2 regions of the Pseudomonas asiatica genome follow, and region 2 is predicted to be linked to the other one. Evidence: riboswitches for the same ligand, from Rfam matches in the RefSeq annotation. Region 2 holds a riboswitch; the other holds the start of a gene.
The links. A riboswitch is a leader RNA that binds a small molecule or an ion and turns the genes downstream of it on or off. The one in region 2 is predicted to bind thiamine pyrophosphate.
Positions count from the first base shown of each region.

Region 1: linked by a shared signal. The riboswitch ahead of thiC (phosphomethylpyrimidine synthase ThiC) and the one ahead of ABNP31_RS13435 (TenA family protein) in region 2 are both predicted to bind thiamine pyrophosphate.

Region 1 is NZ_CP157874.1:5,304,502-5,308,921, forward strand. Features, by position in the region: gene cytX (putative hydroxymethylpyrimidine transporter CytX) at 1-250, opposite strand, end outside; gene thiC (phosphomethylpyrimidine synthase ThiC) at 424-2,304, opposite strand; TPP riboswitch at 2,459-2,565, opposite strand; gene ABNP31_RS23735 (TolC family outer membrane protein) at 2,726-4,162, shown strand; gene ABNP31_RS23740 (S8 family serine peptidase) at 4,278-4,420, opposite strand, start outside.
Region 2 is NZ_CP157874.1:2,974,228-2,978,647, reverse strand. Features, by position in the region: gene ABNP31_RS13440 (Ig-like domain-containing protein) at 1-2,357, opposite strand, end outside; TPP riboswitch at 2,600-2,714, shown strand; gene ABNP31_RS13435 (TenA family protein) at 2,793-3,440, shown strand; gene tenA (thiaminase II) at 3,437-4,099, shown strand; gene codA (cytosine deaminase) at 4,323-4,420, shown strand, end outside.

The DNA.
Region 1 (4,420 bases), 2.3 Mb from region 2:
TGGCCGACAGGCCGGTATCGCTGCCGATGACACCGGCAGCCCCCAGCAGCAGCACACCCACACCGGTGCCCAGGGCGATAGCCAGCACCGCGCCGGCAAGGCCCAGGCCAGGGGCCAGCATGGCGCCGACCTGCAGCACCATCAGGCCGATGCCGAGGGAGAACCATAGCGAGAACAGGTCGCGGGCGCCGAAGATGCGCTGGGCGGTGGGGACCGGGTGGTCGGGGGAGAATTGGCTGGGGGTGGTCATGCTTTGACACTCGGCAAGGTATTGGATTAGACGCGGTCGCTGTAGGAGCGGCCTTGTATCGCGAAAGGGCCGCAAAGCGGCCCCAGGCTTTCAGCTTCGCGGCTGAAATTGCCGGGGCCGCTTCGCGGCCCATCGCGACACAAGGCCGCTCCTACAGAGGGCAGCGCTGCGACTTAGACTTTGTGATACAGCTGGCTGCCTTCCTGGCGGAACCGCTCGGCCTGCTCACGCATGCCTTGCTCGACCGTCACATCCACGGTTTCGATCTTGGCGGCGTATTCGCGCACTTCCTGGGTGATCTTCATCGAGCAGAACTTCGGCCCGCACATCGAGCAGAAGTGCGCGACCTTGGCCGATTCCTTCGGCAGGGTTTCGTCGTGGTAGGCACGGGCAGTGTCCGGGTCCAGGCCGAGGTTGAACTGGTCTTCCCAACGGAACTCGAAGCGTGCCTTGGACAAGGCGTTGTCACGAATCTGCGCACCCGGGTGGCCCTTGGCAAGGTCGGCGGCATGAGCGGCGATCTTGTAGGTGATGATGCCGGTCTTCACGTCATCCTTGTTCGGCAGGCCCAGGTGCTCCTTGGGCGTGACGTAGCAGAGCATCGCGCAACCGAACCAGCCGATCATCGCCGCACCAATGCCCGAGGTGATGTGGTCGTAGCCAGGAGCGATATCGGTGGTCAGCGGGCCGAGGGTGTAGAACGGCGCCTCGTCGCAGCACTCCAGCTGCTTGTCCATGTTCTCCTTGATCAGCTGCATCGGCACGTGGCCGGGGCCTTCGATCATGCACTGCACGTCGTGCTTCCAGGCGATCTTGGTCAGCTCGCCAAGGGTTTCCAGCTCACCGAACTGCGCGGCATCGTTGGCGTCGGCAATCGAGCCGGGGCGCAGGCCGTCGCCCAGCGAGAAGCTGACGTCGTAGGCCTTCATGATTTCGCAGATTTCGTCGAAGTGGGTGTACAGGAAGTTTTCCTTGTGGTGCGCCAGGCACCACTTGGCCATGATCGAGCCACCACGGCTGACGATGCCGGTGACGCGCTTGGCGGTCAGCGGCACATAGCGCAGCAGCACACCAGCGTGGATGGTGAAGTAGTCCACGCCCTGCTCGGCCTGCTCGATCAGGGTGTCGCGGAACAGCTCCCAGGTCAGGTCTTCGGCCACGCCGTTGACCTTTTCCAGGGCCTGGTAGATCGGCACGGTACCAATCGGCACCGGCGAGTTGCGGATGATCCACTCACGGGTTTCGTGAATGTGCTTGCCGGTGGACAGGTCCATGACCGTGTCCGAACCCCAGCGGATGCCCCAGGTCAGCTTGGCCACTTCTTCCTCGATCGAGGAACCCAAGGCGCTGTTGCCGATGTTGCCGTTGATCTTCACCAGGAAGTTGCGGCCGATGATCATCGGCTCCACTTCCGGGTGGTTGATGTTGGCCGGGATGATCGCGCGGCCACGGGCGATTTCCTGGCGAACGAACTCGGGGGTGATTTCTTTCGGAATGTTGGCCCCGAAGCTGTGGCCGGCGTGCTGCTCGTCGAGCAGGCCGGCGGCGCGTGCCTCTTGCAGCTTCATGTTTTCGCGGATGGCCACGTATTCCATCTCGGCGGTGATGATGCCCTGGCGGGCATAGTGCATCTGCGAGACGTTGGCGCCCGCCTTGGCACGGCGCGGGTTGCGCACGTGGGCGAAACGCAGCTTGGCCAGTTCGGCATCGTTCAGGCGCTGCTGGCCGAAGTCGGAGCTCAGGCCGGCCAGGCGCTCGGTGTCACCGCGTGCCTCGATCCACGCCGAACGCACGTCGGCCAGGCCCTTGCGCACGTCGATGACAACGTTGGGGTCGGTGTACGGGCCGGAAGTATCGTAGACCAGCACCGGGGCATTGGACTCGCCACCGAAATCGGTCGGGGTGTCGTCCAGGCTGATTTCACGCATGGGCACGCGGATGTCCGGGCGCGAGCCTTCGACATACACCTTGCGCGAACGCGGGAACGGTTGCACGGACTGCTGATCGACTTGTGCCGATTCGCTGAGGTTGATCGCTTTTTCTTGTTTGGTCATCACAGGCTCTCCAGACGGCTTCCTAGCAGTGGAATGTCGGGGTGAACCTGAAAGGCGCGGACGCACCCTTGATGGGTGCAGTGCCGGATATGGGGGTGCCTGAAGCTGCATGCAGCTGCGACATTCCCGGACCTGGCACAAGAGGCTCCCCGGGAAGGCGAGCAATCTTGTTCCCTACGCAGGCGCTAACCTGATCAGGTTCAACGGGATCCGCAACTTTGCGATCTCAGCCTTTGCTTCAAGGCACCCCGACAAGAACATGCGCAGTCTAGACTGGAGTGGTCGGCAAAGCCAAGCAGGTAAATGCGCGGATGATGAAAGGCACCCCGAGCGATTGTTGCCGGGTGCGCATGGCACTACACTGGCCCATCGCTCGATACTCAACAGTTCAGTAATTCAATTTCGTACAAGGATTGCCTCTATGCTGCGCAAACTCTCACTGGCAATAGCCGTGTCTTGTGCGTCCAACGGAGTGGTCTGGGCAGCGGACGTGCCCACTACAGTGAAAACCGACCTGGTCAGCGTTTATCAGGAAGCGGTCGACAACAACGCTGACCTGGCTGCGGCCCGCGCCGATTACGGCGCCCGCCGTGAAGTGGTACCGCAGGCTCGCGCCGGGTTGCTGCCCAACCTTTCGGCCGGTGCCGAAATGCTGAACACCCGCACCAAGCTGGACGAACCATCGGCCACCAGCAACCGCAGCGGCAATACCTGGAGCGCGACCCTGGCGCAGCCTATCTTCCGCGCTGACCGCTGGTTCCAGTTGCAGGCGGCCGAGGCGGTCAACGAACAGGCGGCGCTGGAGCTGTCGGCGACCGAACAGAACCTGATCCTGCAAACCGCGCAGAATTACTTCGCCGTGCTCCGTGCCCAGGACAACCTGGCCGCGACCAAGGCCGAGGAAGCTGCCTTCAAGCGCCAGCTGGACCAGTCCAACGAACGATTCGACGTCGGCCTCTCCGACAAGACCGACGTGCTGCAATCCCAGGCCAGCTACGACACGGCGCGGGCCAACCGGATCATTGCCGAGCGCCAGGTACAGGATGCCTTCGAGGCCCTGGTGACCCTGACCAACCGGGAGTACACATCGATTCAAGGCGTGGTCCATACCCTGCCGGTGCAGGTCCCTACGCCCAACGACGCCAAGGCCTGGGTCGAAACCGCCGGGCGCCAGAACCTCAACCTGCTCGCCACCAACCACGCGGTCGTCGCTGCCGAGGAAACCCTGCGCCAGCGCAAGGCCGGCCACGCGCCGACCCTGGACGCAGTTGCCAAGTACCAGAAGGGTGACAACGACAACTTCGGTTTCACCAACCCCGCACCGGCCCCCGTTTCGCGCTATAGCGGCGACGTGGAGCAGACCAGCATCGGCCTGCAGCTGAACATCCCGATCTACAGCGGCGGCCTGACCAGTTCGCAGGTGCGCGAGGCCTACCAGCGCCTGAGCCAGAGCGAGCAGCAGCGTGAAAGCCTGCGCCGCCAGGTGGTGGAAAACACCCGCAACCTGCACCGCGCGGTAAACACCGACGTGGAGCAGGTGCAGGCGCGCAAGCAGTCGATCATCTCCAACCAGAGCGCGCTGGAAGCCACCGAGATCGGCTACCAGGTGGGTACCCGCAATATCGTCGACGTGCTTGACGCCCAGCGTCAGCTGTACACCTCGGTGCGCGACTACAACAACAGCCGCTATGACTACATCCTCGACAACCTGAGCCTGAAGCAGGCGGCCGGCACCTTGAGCCCGCAGGACCTGCAGGACCTCAAGCGGTACCTGAAGCCAGACTACAACCCGGACAAGGACTTCCTGCCGCCGGACCTGGCGGCTGCAGCGGCGAAGAACTTCGAGCGCAGGCCTTGAGATAGGTGTTGGACCAGTCGCGGGCAAGCCCGCTCCCACCGCGGGGTAACCTGGGGGAGTTGGCGTGCCGGCGATAGGGCCATCAAATATCACTCCAGCCGCTACAGGACAGCGACTAGGCCGCTACGGCAATCGTCGAGTCGATGCGTTGAGCCGACATATCCCCGATCAGCGCAGAGCCAGCCGGCTCAGGGGCAAACGCAGCCATTGCATCCACAAGATTTCCCAGGCTCGGCAGCGAGTGCTCGACAGCAAACA
Region 2 (4,420 bases):
TGTGGCGCCGCGCTGATGCGCCGTGGGTCCATGCTGTAGCCAAAGCCGCCATCGGTCTTGATGGTCCAGGGCTGGGTGTCGGTGCCGTCGGAACGACCGAAGATGAACTCGCGGTGGCGGGCAGCCTGGAGTTTGGCCTGGTCGCTGGCAGAGTTGCGGTCGATCGGCAGCGGCAGCATCTTCATGCCTGCGGCCTTGCCCGGTTTGGCCGGTTCATAGGCTGCCGGGTTCATGCTCAGGTCCTGGCCGCTGTAGGGCTGTACCACAAGCTGCAGGAACTTGCCGATCCCTGGGTCGCCGTTTTCCCAGCGTGGGCCTTTGCTGGTCTGCTTGATCACTGGCTTGTACTTTTCCGACAACACATCGGCCAGCGAGATGGCGCCTTCCGGGCCCTTGCCGCTCTGGTGTTCCTCAAGGTTGACGAAGTAAAGCTTGTCGCCGACCTTGATGCCGTTCTTGGCGAAGTTGATGATGATGTCGTAGCGCTCGGCGATGCCTTGCAGCGGCAGGATGCCGTTGTTGTCCTGCAGGTTGCCGTCACCGTTGAGGTCCATCGTCCCGTCGAACGGCACGGTGTGTTCCATGATGTTGCCGTCGTTGGCGATCATGTGGAACGGCACCCGCGCATACGACAGGTTGGAGCCGGTCGGGCCTTTGAACTCGCCACTGGTACCGGCAATTTCACGCACCACGGCGAACTTGAAGTAGCGCGACACCGAGCCATTCAGGATACGGAAGCGGTAGCTGCGCGCGCGTACCTTGAGCGTGGGCCGGTACTGCCAGTTGACCAGTATCTGGTCGCCGAGGAAGCCGTCGGTGTTGAACGGGTTGAACCACAGCTGGCCGTTGGCATCCCAGGCCTTGTCGGCGATCACCAGGTTGACGTCGTAGTCGCGGTTGCCCCACGGCATGCCCGAACCGCTGGGGAAACGCAGGTTGACGCCATCCTGCAGCGCCTCATTGCCGCGGTCCAGGGCGCTGTAGTAGTTCATCATCACGGCGTTACCTTTGTAGACGTTCTGCGCCGTGAAATCCATCATGTGGTCGTGGAACCAGTGGGTGCTCATGGTTTCGCGCCAGTCACCACGGATCTTGATGCTGCCGTTCTGGCAGGTTTTCAGGCCTGGCGAGGCGTCATTGACGAACAGGGTTTCGCCCGGCGAGCAGGGGAACGCCGCACGTGCGTCCTGGGCGCGGGTGTTGATGGTGTCGTAGCCGGCCAGCTGCAACGGCCAGCGGTAATCGTAATACTGGCCGGGGAAGAAGTAGGCATTGGCATAGCCATCGCTCTCGGCCGGCGAATGGCCGTTGTGCTCGTGGGTGGAAAGGGTGTGCAGGCCAAAGCCGTTGTTGGCCGAAGGGTCGATCGGCAGGGCGTTGTAGTGGCGCATCAGGATCGGCTGGCCATAGCGCGCCATCAGCAGCTTGGGCGGGAAGGTGCCGTCGAAGGTCCATACCGATTTGTGGTTTTGCAGGGGCATCCTCGGATGGAAGCGGGTGTCGATGCCCTTGGTGGTGCCCAGCGTGTTCGGGATGTCAGAGGTCTGGTAGTACAGGCCGCCCGGGGCGAACTCGCCGACCGCATAGTTGTGCAGTTGCTTGCGGTCACGCAGGCCTTGATTGATGCGCGCACCGGCCTGGGCGGTCTTGAAGCCCGCCTGCGGGTAGAACTCGTTCCAGCGCTGGTGCGACCAGCCTTTTCCTGGTGGCCGGCCTTCCGCCGGGGAGCCGACCGGCTGGCGGTTGAGGAACATCTCGATCTGCGCCTTCCACGGGTTGCGGTCGAGCACGTTGGAATACTGGGTCGGGAACGGGTACAGGCCCGGTTGTTTGAGGAAGGCTTCCAGGGCCGTGCCGCTAGGGCCGCTGCGCGCCACCACGTTGGGGTCCTGCGCCGGTGCTGCGCCCAGGGTGGGCACCGGGAAGGTCAGGGGCGGCTGCGGCAACGTGGGGTCGAGTTTCTCCGTGCCGAATTCCTCGAATAGCAGTAGCTGCTGGGTAAACGGCAATGCCCCGAACAGCGGGCTGGGCTTGCCATTGGTGGGGTATTTGTTGTCGGTTTGCAGGGCCGGCGGCAGCACGTTGTTGGCGCGTACAGTGTCGCGGTCGCCGTACACGCCATTGGTCAGCTCCAGCGAACCTTGGTTGGCCGGCGGCATGTTGAACAGGTCCAGCAACGCCTGGGTCGGGTCGGCTGGCTGGTCAGTGTAGGCCGACGGGTCGGTCGGCGGTGGCATGCTGTTGTCGTCGAGGGGAGCGGCGGTAGCCGTGACCAGCCCGAGGCCGAGCATCAGCGTGGTGAGGGTGGACAGCTGGAATGCATGCCTGGCAGGGTTGATCACGGCAGGTGTTTTCATTGCCTTATGCCTCGCTCGCGGCCTTATGGCTTTCAGCCATCAGTGGCGTTTTGCCCGTTTCTGGGGCTGGAGCAACGGCTGTGCCAACCCAAATGCGAGGAATGTGTTTCTAAACAAATCCTTGTGGCGCCTGATGCGCGCTAAATACAACGGCGTCAAAAATGGGTGAGGGGCCCCACTAGTGGGTCACCCATTGCCCACAGATTGGGTGGTGACAGCAGCGGCGCCCTGGGGTATACCTGAGCGCCACCAAGGGGAGCCCGGCAACGGGCTGAGAAACCGCTGGATGCTGCAGCGCGGTGACCCTTCGAACCTGATCCGGATCATGCCGGCGAAGGGATGGGACTTGAAACCTGCCTTTTTGCCGGCCTCACTGCGAGGCCCGTCCATGCCAACCATCGCGGTCTCGCTGTCACCCCCATCAAGGACAGCAACATGACCGAACGCTTCAGCCAGTCCCTGCGCCGCCGCAGCGAGCCGACCTGGTCGGCGGCCGTTGGCCACCGCTTCGTCACCCAATTGTGCGACGGCAGCCTGCCGGACCCGATCATGGTCGACTACCTGGTGCAGGACCACCGCTTCCTCGACAGCTTCCTGACCCTGCTGGGCGCGGCCATCGCCACCGCCGACACCTTCGAGGCGCGCCTGCGCTTCGGTCGTTTTGCCGGGATGATCTCCAGTGACGAGAACACCTACTTCCTGCGCGCCTTCGAGGCCCTGGGGGTAAGCCCCGCGCAACGCAGCGAACCGGCCGACACCGTGCCAACCGCAGGCTTCAAGGCGATCATGCGCGAAGCGGCGGCCACCCGGTCCTATGTGGCCGCGCTGGCGGTGCTCAATGTCGCCGAAGGCCTGTACCTGGACTGGGCGCTGAAGGCGCCAAAACCGCTGCCGGACAACTTCGTCCACGCCGAATGGATCACCCTGCACGACAACCCGGCATTCCAGGGCTTCGTTGCCTTTCTGCAAGCCGAACTCGACCGCGTCGGCCCGCAGGAAGCCGCGCTGGCGGCTGACTTCTACCAGCGCACCGTGGCGCTGGAGCTGGCCTTCTTCGATGCCGTCTACCCGGAGGACAAATGAGCATGGATATCTTCGACCGCCTCAAGGCTGCTGCCACGCCGCAGTGGAACAGCTATGTCGACCACGAATTCGTGCGCCAGATGGGCGAGGGTACGCTGAGCGAAGCCGCCTTCCGCACCTATCTGGTACAGGATTACCTGTTCCTCATCCAGTTCGCCCGCGCCTGGGCGCTGGCCGCCTACAAGAGCCGTCGCCCGGCCGACATCCGCGCCGCGCAGGCCGGGCTGGCGGCGATTCTGGATGAAACCGAGTTGCACTTGCGCCTGTGCGCACGCTGGGGCCTGACCCAGGCGGATATCGAGGCCGCGCCAGAGCGCCAGGCCACGGTTGCCTATACCCGCTATGTGCTGGACTGCGGTGCCGCGGGTGACCTGCTGGAGTTGCATGTGGCCTTGGCGCCTTGCGTGATCGGCTATGCCGAGATTGGCCGGGCGTTGTCCGAGCGCATTGGCGATCTGAGCAATCACCCGTACCGCGAGTGGATCGCCGAGTATGCCGGTGAAGGCTACCAGGGTGTCGCCACCGCGGCGCGCAAGCATCTGGACGAGCTGGCAGCGCGGAGCATGACCGAGCAACGGTTTGCCGAGCTGGTGGGGATTTTCGGCCAGGCGTCCAGCCTGGAGGCGGACTTCTGGCAGATGGGCTTGGTTAGCCAGTAACGCACTGCATGGCCCTGCGCGAGTTCTTGTAGGAGCGGCCTTGTGTCGCGAAAGGGCTGCGAAGCAGCCCCAGCAATTTGTGCATTTGCGCTGAAATCCTGGGGCTGCTTCGCAGCCCTTTCGCGACACAAGGCCGCTCCTGCAAAGGTCCGCGCTAACCGGGCAGATCAGATTTCGGCCACTATGCTGGTAGGGCCACCCGCAAAGCCCAGGGAGAAGCATCATGAACATCATCAACGCACGCCTGCGCGGCAAGCCCGGCCTGTTCCGCATCGAGCTCAGCGGCGAACGCATCGCCGCCATCGTGCCCCAGGCCGAAGG